One region of the Arthrobacter sp. P4_F10 genome, then DNA from elsewhere that is predicted to be linked to it. Evidence: riboswitches for the same ligand, from Rfam matches in the RefSeq annotation. Region 1 holds a riboswitch; each other region holds the start of a gene.
The links. Region 1 has a riboswitch for cyclic di-AMP ahead of AC1DR1_RS12775 (hypothetical protein). Riboswitches for the same ligand answer to the same signal wherever they lie in the genome.

Region 1 (4,271 bases):
CTCGTCGAGGACGACGCCGTTCTGGGACCGCTCATCGCCGAGCTCCTGGACCCGGATTACCGGGTCCAGTTGGTCACCAACGGCCGTGATGGCCTCCACCACGGACTGACCGGGGCCTGGGACGTCATGGTGATCGACCGCGGGCTGCCTGTCATGGACGGTATCGCCCTCATCGCGGCTTTACGGTCGAAAGGCATTGCCACGCCCATCCTGATCCTGACCGCGCTGGGCGATGCCGACGAAAAGATCAGGGGTCTGGACGCCGGAGCCAACGATTACGTGACCAAGCCGTTCGACGCCGGCGAACTGGCGGCACGCCTGCGCGCACTGACGCGCACCTTCCCTTCCCCGGCCCCGGCGCCGGTGGCGATCGGGGACTGGGAACTGGATCCGACGCAGCGTTCCGTCCGGTCCGTCTACGGGCACACGGTGTCGCTGACCGCGAAAGAAGGCCAATTGCTCGCAGCCCTGGCCGCGGAACCCGGCCGTGTCTTCACCCGGGACGAACTCCTCGCGGCGTACTTCCACGCCTCGGACCAGCCCGGCGTGATCGATACCTATGTTCATCACCTGCGCCGGAAGATCTCCAAGGCCGTCATCCGCACGGTGCACGGCCTCGGTTACCAGATCGGCGATGCCCATGAGTAACGGCGGGACCGCAGGAAATCCGGACCACTCCATTCTGCGCAAGGCCTCGCTCAAGGTCGCGCTGCGGATCAGCGCCGCGTGCGCGGTCATGGTTCTCGGGCTGCTCGCTGCCACGGCGCTGTACCTCATGAATCAACTCGCCCATCCAGAAGTGCCGGGCTCGGCGGCGGCCGGGACGGCCTACGCGTACCTGGACTCCAAAGATGTCCTCGAAGCCATGGTCATCGCCGGGGTGGCGGGAATCTTGCTGGCCGGCATCGTCGGGTGGCTCAGCGCGCGCAGCGCCATCCGTCCCCTCGGTGATGCCTTGGCCAGGCAGCGGCGCTTCGTCCAGGACGCGAGCCACGAACTGCGCACGCCCTTGACCATCCTGGACACCAGGATCCAGCTTGCCCAGCGCAATACCGTGCCCGGCTCCAGGCAAGGCCACGACCTGGCCCGGATCCGGGAGGACGCAGCAACGCTGACCGGGATTGTCAACGAACTGCTCCTCGCGGCAACAGCGGAAGTCCCGGACCGCTCCGCACCGCCTGCCGACCTTGCCGACACCGCCGCCAGCGTCGCCGGGAGCCTCCAGCTGGTGGCAGAGCAGCGCAAGGTGGCCGTGGACTTCGTAGCCGATGCCCGGCCGCTGGCCCGGATCGAGAATAACGCGCTGCGCCGTGCCGTGCTTGCCCTGGCGGACAACGCCCTCGCCCACACGCCCCCGGGCGGCCGGGTGTCCATCACGACCTCGATCGAGCAGAACCGCGCCGTGATCACGGTGGCGGACACGGGGACCGGAATCACCGGCGTCGATCAGACCCGGATCTTTGACCGCTTCGTACGGACCGCCAGCACAGGCAGTGCACACGGACAGCGAAGCTTTGGCATCGGTCTGGCCTTGGTCAGGGAGATCGCCGTCGCTGCGGGCGGCGCCGTTGAGGTGGCCGCGACAGGTGCCGAGGGGACGGTCATGAAGTTGACGCTTCCACTGGCCGGGCGGGGGAATCCCTGAGAACTATATGTACAGGAAAGACCGGCGATCGATTGCCCCCAAGGGAATCGATCACCGGTCTTTCCGGACTTTCCGGCCCGGAAGAGGCAGCGCGGCTTAGGCGCGGACGAAGGTGACGCCGCCGGTCGCCGTGAGCCATGACAGCGGGTGGACCATCGTCTGGTTCTTTCCGTTCATGCCGCCACTGACCACCTGGCCGTTGCCGGCGTAGATGGCAACGTGGCCGGACTGGACCACCATGTCGCCGGGCTGCGGGGTGCCCACAACGGTTCCGAGGCCAAGGAACGCCCGGGGACCAATGTTGCCAACCGGCTTGCCTGCCGCGCCAAGGGCCTTTTCGACCATGGCGGTGCAGTCCTGGGTGATGCCCACCTGGCTGTAAGCGGCCGAGAGCATGATGGCGTTGCGTCCGCCGGCAGCGGGCGCCGCGGCCGGCGCGGCCGCCGGAGCGGCCTGCACCTGCACGGTTGCCTTCGGTGCTGCTGCAGGCGCAGCGGCGGGAGCCGGCGCCGCGGCAACGGGCTGTTCGATGACCGGCGCTGCGACGGTAGCTACCGCGGGGCGGTCAAAGCTGATCTTGACGCTTGAGTCGGCGTTCACGGGGGCGCTGACCAGTCCCGTGACGTCCACGTTGGACGCCGGAGCGGAGTCCCGCTGAGCAGGTGCTGCGGCTGCGTTGGCTGCCATTCCGCTGGTGAGGACCAGGCCGGATGCGGCGGCGAGGACGGCCGTATGGCGCACAAAAGTACTGATTGAAGACATGAATGTAGCCTCTCCCAATGCCTGCGAGGTGAGCTGTCGGATTCGGATGGGAGGCACCCGGCCGCACTCCCGGGCCCGTCGTTGCGGGCACTGTGCGGCTTCACCCCAAGGCCTGCGAAATCAGCAGGCCAAAAGTGGTTTCCCCGTCTCTGCCGGTCGTTGATGCGAGTTACCCCCGGGCCGCGGCAGAGTTAGGCAATCGGCTGGGGAGCGCCCGTATCGGAGACAACAGGCACTCATCCACCGTAACGCGATCCGCATGCAAAAGTCACATTCAGGTAACGGCGGCCACAGAACGGTCCGGCAATTGCCCATGGGGCGGCGCCGCATCCGAACGTAGGATGATGCCATCAGCACACGCCGAAGCGGAGGCCCGAAATGAACAGCCACTGTGTCGCCATCTGCCAGTTGAGCAATCAGCCACAGGAGGATTTCGACGTCAACACCGAGCTGCTGATCCTGGACGGCCGGGACGTCCACGTGACCACCTGGGACGCGGAACCGCGCGACGGAGGTTTCGACGAGCACGTCCTGAATGACCGGGTGGACGCACTTGGGTACATGGTTGTCAATGACTGGGCGTTCCTGGACGGGAAAGCCTACGCCGTGGTGGAGCGGCGGTCGGGCCCTGGGCCCGCCCGCAGCGGCGAGCCGTGACATTCCTGTCCCTGGCGCTGATCGCCGTCGTCGCCCTGGCCGGACCCCTGCTGGCGCTGCCGGCGCGCTGGCGGTTGCCGGTGATGCTGGGCGAACTGTTGGCCGGCATCGCGATCGGACGCTCAGGCCTGGCCCTGGTTGATCCTGCGGACCCGACGTTTATCCTGCTGGCCAACATCGGGTTCGCGCTGATGATGTTTGTGGCCGGAACCCATGTTCCCGTGAGGGATCCGCAGATCCGCTCCGCCCTCGGCAATGGCTCCCGCCGGGCTATTGCGGCCGCGGCGGCAGCGGTGGCGGTCGGAACCGGGATCGGTCTGCTCTTCGGGACTGGACATGCTCCCCTCTACGCAGTGCTGCTGGCGTCCTCGTCGGCCGCCCTGGTCCTTCCGATCATCGATTCGCTGCGCCTCGGCGGACCCGATGTCGTCGCCATGACCGCGCAGGTGGCCATCGCCGACATAGCCTGCATTGTGGCGTTGCCGCTCCTCGTGGATCCGCCCAACGCAGGCCGCGCGGCGCTGGGCGTGCTTACGGTGACCGGCTGCGCGGTGGTGCTCTATTTCGTCTTGCGCTGGCTGGAGCGCAGGGGAATCCGCGCTCGCGTGCACCAACTCTCGGAAAGCCGCAAGTTTGCCCTGGAGCTGAGGAGCCAGCTGGCCGTTCTCTTCGCCCTGGCCGCAGTCGCGACATGGAGCAATGTGTCCGTGATGTTGGCAGGCTTTTCCTTCGGCCTGGTGGTGGCCGCCGTCGGCGAACCGCGGCGGCTGGCCCGGCAACTGTTCGCCCTCAGCGACGGTTTCCTTAGTCCGGTGTTCTTCGTCTGGCTGGGTGCATCGCTGACGCTCAAGGACCTGGCCGGACATCCGGAGATGATTGCCCTCGGCGTGGTCCTGGGAGTAGGGACCCTGCTGACGCACGCCGGCCTGGCGTTCCTGGGTCTCCCGCTGCCCCTCGGGGTGTTGTCGGCGGCCCAACTTGGCGTGCCGGTTGCGGCGGCGAGCATCGGCACACAGCTTCAGGTCCTGCTCCCGGGCGAGGCAGCGGCCCTGCTGGCCGGCGCTCTAGTCACCATAGCCGCGAGCGCCGTCGCCGGGTCACGGGCGGCGAGGGCTTTCGCGCTGCCTGCAAATGCCGACGGCAGATCCGGCGATGCCGGCAGCGCCGTCGGACAGGGCGATCCGGGCGGTCCCGGAGATCCGAAAGT
Region 2 (4,271 bases), on a different contig from region 1:
CGGGCTTGTGGTTGTTTCCGGTGACCGGCACCTTGAACTGACCGAAACCGGGCGGAAACGCGCCATCGGTGTCATGCGCAAGCACCGCCTCGCCGAACGACTGCTCGCGGACGTGATCGGACTCGACTGGGCCTACGTCCATGAGGAAGCGTGCCGCTGGGAGCATGTCATGAGCGAACGCGTCGAGCGCCGAATCTTCGAGATGCTCAACCACCCGACAGTTTCGCCCTACGGAAACCCCATTCCGGGGCTGGCAGATCTTGGCGGGGTGCCCAATGGTGCCCCCGCGGACAGGGCGGTAAACCTCCTGGAGGCCATGGCCGGTTACGGTGCGGGTTCGCGGATCACGGTCAACCGGCTCGCGGAGCCGATCCAGGTGGAGCCGGAGCTTCTGGCCCAGCTCGACGAAGGCGGAATCCGGCCTGGCGCGCTGGTCTCGCTGGAGCGTGTGGGGGAGTACATCTCGGTCCGCGTCCCCGATATCGAGGGAGCCCTGGAACTGCCGCCCGAGGTTGCCGCGCACGTCTTTGTAACGGTCGCCTGACCGGCCGCAACGGGCCGGTTGTGGGACGACCCATGAGTTCTGCACAGTTGCGATTACGGATTTATCACCGGGCGGCTTAATCCCCTATAGTTAGTGGCCAGTACCGATACCAAAGCGTTACCTGATCCGAAGCCGAGCCCTGCCAGCGGATCAGTCGCTGAACCACCTTCTGGCAGGGGCGGGGGAACCACTTTCGGCTGCTACTTAAGCAGCCTTGGGGTGAAGTCCGTCAGCGGCAAGCAGCTTCCACCGAAGGATCCCCTGGGGATACCCCTGTGCCTGGCTGCTTGCAACGGCGGACCGGGTCTTTGATCTCTCTGACCCGAATCCGACAGCTAACTTCGCAGGCTCTCCAGAGAGGAACCGTTCTTGACCACCCAGACCGCCAGGGGCCGTCGCCGCGCGACCGGTCCCGCTCCGGAGCCGCGTCCCGTCGTCGCGCATATGGCCGAACGCCCGCGCGACGCGCACCGCGATGAACGGCGTCGCCGGCGCAGTCCGTTCCGTCAGGTAACGGAGTTTGCCTCGGCCAGCGGAGTCGGGCAGAAAGCCGGGATCGCCCTGGCCGCAACTGGTCTGGTTCTCACCGTGACGGTCCCCGTCACGAGCCCCGTGATGGCCTCCAATCCCGGCGGATCCGGCGCTCTCTCGGCCGCCGTTCAGCCGGATGTCACCGCCGCTGCCGCGGCAAAGGTCGACTTCAGCCGCACTGCCGTCACCACGAAGGGCGATCCGGACGGGAAGCTCAAGCAGCTGCTGAGCGCCCAGTCTGTGGGCAGCATCACCCGCGCCGCATCGGCGGGCACACTTGGCGGGCCGCTGGATCAGCTGGTCACGGCCTCGCCCTACGGCTACCGCGTCAGCCCCATTACCGGAGGCGCGGGGGAGTTCCACCGCGGCCAGGATTTCGCTGCCCAGTGCGGCACGGCGGTCCATGCAGCCGCCAGCGGCACCGTGACCTTCAATGGATGGCATCCCTTCGGCGGTGGAAACCGGGTGGTCATCGACCACGGTAACGGCCTGGAGACCACGTACAACCACCTGTCCTCTGCCTCGGTCGAGGTCGGCCAGAAGGTATCGCGCGGTGACGTCGTCGCCATGAGCGGAACCACCGGCGCCTCCACGGGCTGCCACCTCCACTTTGAAGTGATGGTCAACGGCGACGTCGTTGACCCCCTCGGCTGGCTCTAACAAAGACGATGGACCACTCTCAGATTCTTGTGACACGCCGTGATCTGAATGTGACATTGGGTCCGGACTCCTGTAGGGTTTGAAGCACGCCAACTTTTCCGAAGTTGGCGCTCTTGAGTGGATTGCCTAGCTCTGCCACCGCTCAAGGTCCGTTCGCATTACATCGTCTGGCAGGGGCGGGGGAACCAATTTTGGCCTTCGAAAGAAGGCCTTGGGGTTAAGTCGCAAAGCTTCCCAGGAAGCAGCGCGGCCGGGTGACTCCCATCCGAATCCGACAGCTCACCTCGTAGGCATTGGGAGAGGCTACTTTCGTGTCTTCACGCCACAATTCTGCGCGCATGCGCACCGGCGAGGCTCTTTTGAGCCCGCTGGAATCCACATCACGTGCCGCCCTTGCCGGCGCCCGGATTGGATCACGTTCCGCAGGCTCATTCTCTACCGAGCCCGGACAGCATGCAGTTTCCGCTTTTGGCGCGTCTTCGCAGTACACCCTTCGCTAAGTAACCCATTTCGGGGCGATCCGGCGTACCCCCAAGATGCCGGAGCGTCCTCAGTCCGTGCCCGAAAGCGCGCGGTCCAAGGATCACGAAAGAGAGAACTTAATGACTACTCGTGCAACTGTTGCACGGCACCGCGCCGAGGTCACCAAGACCAACTCGCTGGCTGTTATTGCCAAGGCTGTCGGCGACAACGCCGGCGGCGTGGGCCGTCAGGCCGCGGTCATCGCCGCAGCTTCCGGTCTGGTTCTGACCAGTGGAATCGCAGCCAACGCTGCTGAGACCAATGTTCAGCGCGAATCCACCTCCGCTTCGGCCCTGGAAGTCCAGTCCGCCGCTCCGGCCACAATCTCGGCCGCTTCCACCATCGCGATCTCCTACGAGAAGCCCGCTGTGACCACGTCGCCGGCTCCCGTCGTGCAGGTCCAGGATTCCAACGCCTCCCGCGCCGGTGGCACCGAGCTTGGTGTCAGCGGCGGCGTCGCTGCCCAGGCTCCCGCCGGCATCGGAAGCGGCTCCGGCGCAACCATCGCCGCCGCTGCCTACGCACAGATCGGCGTGGCGCAGGACTGCACCGCCCTCGCCACCAACGCGCTGGCCGCGGCCGGCATCCACTACCACGGCTGGCCGGCAGGTTACCTGTCCCTGGGCCGCACCGTGAGCGCCGCCGAGGCACGCCCGGGCGACCTCGCCTACTACCAGAACGGCGGCGTGGGCATGGCTCACATCGCGGTCTACGTCGGCAACGGCATGGCAGTCCACGGCGGCTGGAACGGCGGAACCACCGCGCTGTACAGCGTAAACGTCGGCTCCGGCCCGGTCTTCATCCGCGTCGGCGCCTAAGCAAGACCCCCAGCACCTTCGAAAGACCCCCGCCTCTTGGCGGGGGTCTTTTGCGTTGCCGCGCCGTGAACTTTCCGCGCTGAAGACTGCGCCCGTGAAAAAATATTCGGTGATCCGGCACCTGAGTGTTTACTCTTGTGTTGTCGATCCATAGCCCGACCATGCAGAGGGCAGCCGGCCCTCGTGCCGCTGGCGGGTGCGGCCGTGAAGAGGTATGCGGATGCGCACTCTCGTTCTGAATGCTGGATATGAACCCCTGGCGGTCATCACCTTCCGCCGGGCGCTCGTCCTTGTCCTAACCGGAAAGGCCAGCGTGGTGGCCGAAGGGGACGACCCCGTTGTCGGCCCCCAGGATATTCTGGGCCGCCCGTCCGTGATCCTGCTGAACCGCTACATCCGGCCGAGGTACAACACCATGACAGCGGTGAGCCGCCGCGGCGTGCTCCGCCGCGATGCCCACCGCTGCGCCTACTGCGGCAAGGCTGCCCACACCATCGACCACGTCCAGCCAAAATCCCGGGGCGGGGCCGATTCCTGGGAGAACCTGGTGGCGGCGTGCCTGCGGTGCAACAACGCCAAGAGCGACCACACCCCGGCGGAGATGGGCTGGAAGATCGGTTTTGTTCCGGGCCCGCCAAAGGGCGCCATCTGGCAAATCAAGGAGCTCGAGAAGCCGACGCCGGCTTGGGACCCGTTCCTGTTGCCTGAGTCAGCGGCCTGAACTGCTGCCTGGACTGCTGCCTGAACTGCTGCCGGGCAGTTCATGGCTGATTCGGCGGCAGCCGGCGCCGCGCTAGGCTGAACCGGTGGAGTTCGATGCCATTATTCTCGCCGGGGGACGGTCCTCCCGCCTGGGCGGCGTGCCCAAATCCGGGCTGATCTACGACGGCGCCACCCTCCTTGAGCGCTCACTGCGCGCCGCGGGCGGGGCAGGGCGCACCGTCGTCGTCGGTCCTGACCCCGGGGACCTGCCCGGGGGCGTGCTGAGCTGCAGGGAAGACCCGCCTTTCGCGGGGCCGGCCGCAGCCATCGCCGCGGGACTGGCCGCGCTGGACGCGGACCACCCCGGCCGGCACGGGGCAGCCGCGGCGGCGCCGTTTACCCTGGTCCTTGCCTGTGACATGCCGCGCTCGGCCGAGGCAGTCCGCGCCCTGGCCGAATCGCTGGCCGCGTCTGTTGCAGTTGCGCCGGAACGG
Region 3 (4,271 bases), on a different contig from region 1:
GTTGGCCACGGCGGTGGTGAGCAACGCCAGGAAATTTGCCAGCTGCGGGTCCATGATCCCGCGGCAAAGCAGGAAAATTGCCAGGTATGCCAAGGTGGAGGCCACCCCGATGCTGCCGAAGCGGACCAGCTGCCCGAAGAGGCTTCCGCCGGGGCTTTGTTCCTGGGCCCGCGAGGAGGCCGGCAGCGGTCCGCGGGCCAGGGCGGCGCGCAGCTCGGGCACCGGGATCCGGCCCGAGAGCAGGTCCCGGCTCAACCGTGCCATGCCGCGCAAGTCAGCGAGGGCAGTCTGGACGATGTCCACGCTGGAATCAGGGTCGTCGGTCCAGTCCACCGGGACTTCGTGGACGCGCAGGCCGCACTTTTCTGCCAGGACCAACAGCTCGGTGTCGAAGAACCAGGCGTTGTCCAGTGTGTGGGGGAGCAGTTGCCGGGCCACGTCCGCCCGGATCGCCTTGAAACCGCACTGCGCGTCGCTGAAGTGGGCGCCCATAAGGGACTGCAGCAGGAAGTTGTAGCTGCGCGAGATGAATTCGCGCTTGGGTCCACGGACCACACGCGAGTTGCGGGTCAGGCGCGTCCCGATCGCCAGGTCGGAGTGCCCCGAAATGAGCGGCGCAAGGAGCGGGCCGAGGGCGGCCAGATCAGTGGAAAGATCCACGTCCATGTACGCCAGGACCGGCGACGGCGAGGCAAGCCACACCTTGCGAAGCGCGTTACCGCGGCCCTTTTCGGCCATATGGACCACCTTCACTTCGCGCAGCTCGCGGGCTACGCGTTCCGCCGCCTTGAGCGTTCCGTCGGTGCTGGCGTTGTCCGCCACCGTGATCCGGAAGGAGTGCGGGAAGGCGCCGAGAAGGTACGCGTGGAGCCGGCGCAGGCATGCTTCGAGATCCCGTTCCTCGTTGAAGACCGGAATGGTGACGTCCAGCAGGGGGGTGCTGGCACGCGTGTCAATGGCTGAGCGCCGGCCGCCCGGGCCGGTAAGCGCCCCGGCGGACGTGCCCGGGCCAAGCGCTTCGGCCAGGGCAGGCCCCGGCCGTGCGGCCGGGCTGGCCGGCGTCGCCGTGGAGCGGAGCAGGGTTCCTGTGGCCTGGTCTGTGAATGTCATGGCTCAACTTTCCCGGCGGCCCATATGAGGGCTTTAGGGTCAAGCTGTGCGGGGGCTGTGGAAGTCCGGCTGGTCCGCCCCCGACACACAAGAAGGCCCCGGATCCATGTGGATCCGGGGCCTTCTGTGGAGGCCGGTTAGCGCCGGTTTAGTACCAGTTGTGTGCGTAGTGGAAGTTCAGGGCGCCGCAGGGGGAGCCGTAGCGTTCCTTGACGTAGTTCAGGCCCCAGTTGATCTGGGTCCGGTAGTTGGTCATGTAATCGGCGCCGGCGCTCGCCATCTTCGTGGCCGGCAGGGACTGGACCACGCCGTAGGCGCCGCTGCTGGGGTTGGTGGCAGTCGTCTTCCAGTCCGATTCCTTGGTCCAGAGCTTATGCAGGCACTGCATCTGGCCCGGTGCCCAGCCATAGCTGCCCAGCTGGGCCGCGGCGTAGGCCTGGGCCCCGGCGGGGTCGTCGACTGCGACCGGCGCAGCTGCGGGAGCCGGGGCAGCTGCCGGGGCCGGTGCGGGAGCGGGGGCCGGGGCGGGAACCGCAGCGGCTGCAGGAGCCGGTGCAGGAGCGGGGGCTGAGGGAGCCGGCACGGGAGCAGCGGGTGCTTGGATCAGCGCTTCGACGGCCTTAACCTGCGAGATCTGGGGTGCCACGTTTTTTTCCACTGGAGCGGTCGGCCCAGCCACCTGGGCCCGCTCGAAGTTGAGCTTGGCCAGCGGGTCGGCGGTGGTGGCTGTTTGGCTGCTTCCAACGTTCGTGCCCTGGCTCCCCGGCTCTGCCGCCTGGCTGGCAGCGCCGCCCCCCACCAGCATGGCGCAGGCGGCGGCGATGACGGCGGCGCGGCGGCCGGTGATGCCGAGGCCGGTGGCCAGCCTGGACAGGGCGGATGCCTGCGTGGCCGGTTCGGCGCGGTGGCGCGACTTGGTGGAACGGGAATGGGAATCGCCGTCAGGGCGCGTTTGTACTTGGAATTCAGTCATGGTGGCCTCTCAACGCCGGCGGAGTTAGCTGTCGGGTTCGGATGAGGTCATCCGGCCGCACGGAAACTCACGTGTCGGCTTCACCCCGAGGGCGCATGAAAGCAGAATGCCCGGGAACTCTGGGTCCCCCGCCTCTGCCTGGTCCAGCGGAATCCGGGAAGCGGCAGAGTTTGGCGTCCGTCCGGATATGCGGCACCAATGGCGGCGCACCCCAAAGACGCTACAGGACCCGGCCGCTTAAGTCACATTTTGGTAACAGGAGTCACAACTGCGGGGTGTCGGCTTGCGCCGGAGTCGCCGGTCGTTCGGGTGGGGGCCTGTGGGTGGCTACGCCGACGGCGGCGCCGCGGGCAGCCGCACGGCGAACTCCGTGCGGCCAGGCCGGGACGTGACCTCGACTGTTCCTCCGTGGGCCTCCACGATCGAATGGACAATGGACAAGCCCAACCCGCTCGTGCCCTCCGAGGTCGGCGCGGCAGTCGCCGTTCCCTGACCATGGCTGCCTCCGGCTGCCATGCCAAAGGCACTAGAAGCGGCACTAGAAGCGGCACTAGAAGCAGCACCGGAAGCAGCGCCGGATGCCGAGCGCACGGCGCCCCCGGACCGGGCCCCCGCCGTCGCGACGGCTGAGTTAGCTGCGGCGCTGGCTGCGGCGCTGGCTGCGGCGCTGGTCGCGGGATTGGTGCGCGCCGCGTCGGCACGTGCGAAGCGGGCGAAGACCCGGCCGACGAATTCGGGGGCGATGCCGCGGCCATTGTCCGTCACAGTGACCATGGCGCTGCCGTCAGCCGAACGCATGACGCCCGTAACCACCTTGGTTCCGGGGTCCGTGTGCTTGCGTGCATTGGACAGGAGGTTGGCGAGGACCTGGTGAAGCTGGGTCGCGTCACCGCGCACCACCACGGGTTCCTCCGGAAGCTCCAGCTGCCAGATGCGGTCCGGGGCCATGACTTTCTCATCGCTCACCGTCTCGATGGCCAACTGGGTGAGGTCGACGTCGGAGATCTTGAGCGGCTGTCCCTCGTCCAGGCGTGCCAGCAGCAGCAAGTCCTCCACCAAGGTGGTCATCCGCTCGGACTGGCTTTGCACGCGCGCGAGGGATCTCTGGCCGTCGGGAGTGAAGTGCTCGGTCATCCGCATCAGCTCCGTGTAGCCGCGAATGGCCGTCAGCGGGGTTCGGAGTTCGTGCGAGGCATCGGCGACGAACTGCCGAACCTTCATCTCGCTCTCCTGCCGCGCCTCGAGGGCATTGGAGACGTTGTCCAGCATCTGGTTCAGCGCGTAGCCCACGCTGCCTACTTCGGTTCCGCGGTGGGCGGCGGACGCCGGGACGCGCACCCCGAGCGCCACCTCGCCGGCGTCCAGCGGGAGGCGGGAAACTTGGGTGGCCACCTCGGAGAGCTGCTCCAACGGCTTCATGGTGCGGCGGATGAGCACAGTCCCGGCAAGGCCGATCAGAACTATTCCGCCAAGCGACACAATAGTGATGGTCCAGACAAGGGAGGTCAGGGTGCTCTGTTTATCGGCAAGGGGAAGCCCGGTGACAATGGTGTCGCCATATGGGGTCTGCGTGGCAACGAGACGGTAGGCGCCGGATGACAGCGAGCGATCAACGGGGAGACCGTCGGTGCGTAGTCCCAGGAGGATCTGGTCGTCCTCCGATGACAGCGAGGCGCGGGTGGCGTCGGTGGCCAGGAAGCCTGCACTGCTGACGTTGCCGTTCTCAATCCGGGCGATGAGGGTGCCGACCCTTTGTCCCCGCGCGTCTAAGGGATCCGGCCTGCCATTGGGGTTGCCGGCAGGGGGCCGGCTGAACTCACTCGAGCGGTGCGAAGCCTGGCCGAGCTGGTCATCGAGCTGCCGGGTCAGGAACAAGTCCATGGAGGCGTAGCTGAACAGTCCCACAGCGCCGCAGATAGCCACGAGCAGCGCCATGGCGACGAGAACCAGCCGGGTGCGCAAATGCCACGTGGAGGGGTTGCGCCAGTCGCGCCCGGGGACGCGTGTCACACCGGAAAGTGAAGGCACGGATCAGTCCGCCGGTTTCAGGACGTAGCCGGCGCCGCGCACCGTGTGGATCATGGGAGCGTGGTTGGCGTCGACCTTCTTGCGCAGGTAGGAAATGTACAGTTCCACGATGTTCGCCTGGCCGCCGAAGTCATAGTCCCAGACGCGGTCCAGGATCTGG

Region 2: another riboswitch for cyclic di-AMP. It lies ahead of AC1DR1_RS13230 (NlpC/P60 family protein); the one in region 1 lies ahead of AC1DR1_RS12775 (hypothetical protein).
Region 3: another riboswitch for cyclic di-AMP. It lies ahead of AC1DR1_RS09615 (aggregation-promoting factor C-terminal-like domain-containing protein); the one in region 1 lies ahead of AC1DR1_RS12775 (hypothetical protein).

Annotation. Positions count from the first base shown of each region.
Region 1 is NZ_JBFUJJ010000010.1:58,093-62,363, reverse strand. It holds gene AC1DR1_RS12785 (response regulator transcription factor) at 1-648, shown strand, start outside; gene AC1DR1_RS12780 (sensor histidine kinase) at 641-1,645, shown strand; gene AC1DR1_RS12775 (hypothetical protein) at 1,742-2,407, opposite strand; cyclic di-AMP (ydaO/yuaA leader) riboswitch at 2,412-2,615, opposite strand; gene AC1DR1_RS12770 (hypothetical protein) at 2,786-3,064, shown strand; gene AC1DR1_RS12765 (cation:proton antiporter) at 3,061-4,271, shown strand, end outside.
Region 2 is NZ_JBFUJJ010000011.1:23,054-27,324, forward strand. It holds gene AC1DR1_RS13220 (iron-dependent transcriptional repressor DtxR) at 1-544, shown strand, start outside; cyclic di-AMP (ydaO/yuaA leader) riboswitch at 690-909, shown strand; gene AC1DR1_RS13225 (M23 family metallopeptidase) at 914-1,735, shown strand; cyclic di-AMP (ydaO/yuaA leader) riboswitch at 1,873-2,042, shown strand; gene AC1DR1_RS13230 (NlpC/P60 family protein) at 2,338-3,075, shown strand; gene AC1DR1_RS13235 (HNH endonuclease) at 3,296-3,796, shown strand; gene mobA (molybdenum cofactor guanylyltransferase) at 3,882-4,271, shown strand, end outside.
Region 3 is NZ_JBFUJJ010000006.1:139,121-143,391, forward strand. It holds gene AC1DR1_RS09610 (bifunctional glycosyltransferase family 2/GtrA family protein) at 1-1,110, opposite strand, end outside; gene AC1DR1_RS09615 (aggregation-promoting factor C-terminal-like domain-containing protein) at 1,259-2,083, opposite strand; cyclic di-AMP (ydaO/yuaA leader) riboswitch at 2,083-2,242, opposite strand; gene AC1DR1_RS09620 (sensor histidine kinase) at 2,411-4,111, opposite strand; gene AC1DR1_RS09625 (response regulator transcription factor) at 4,115-4,271, opposite strand, start outside.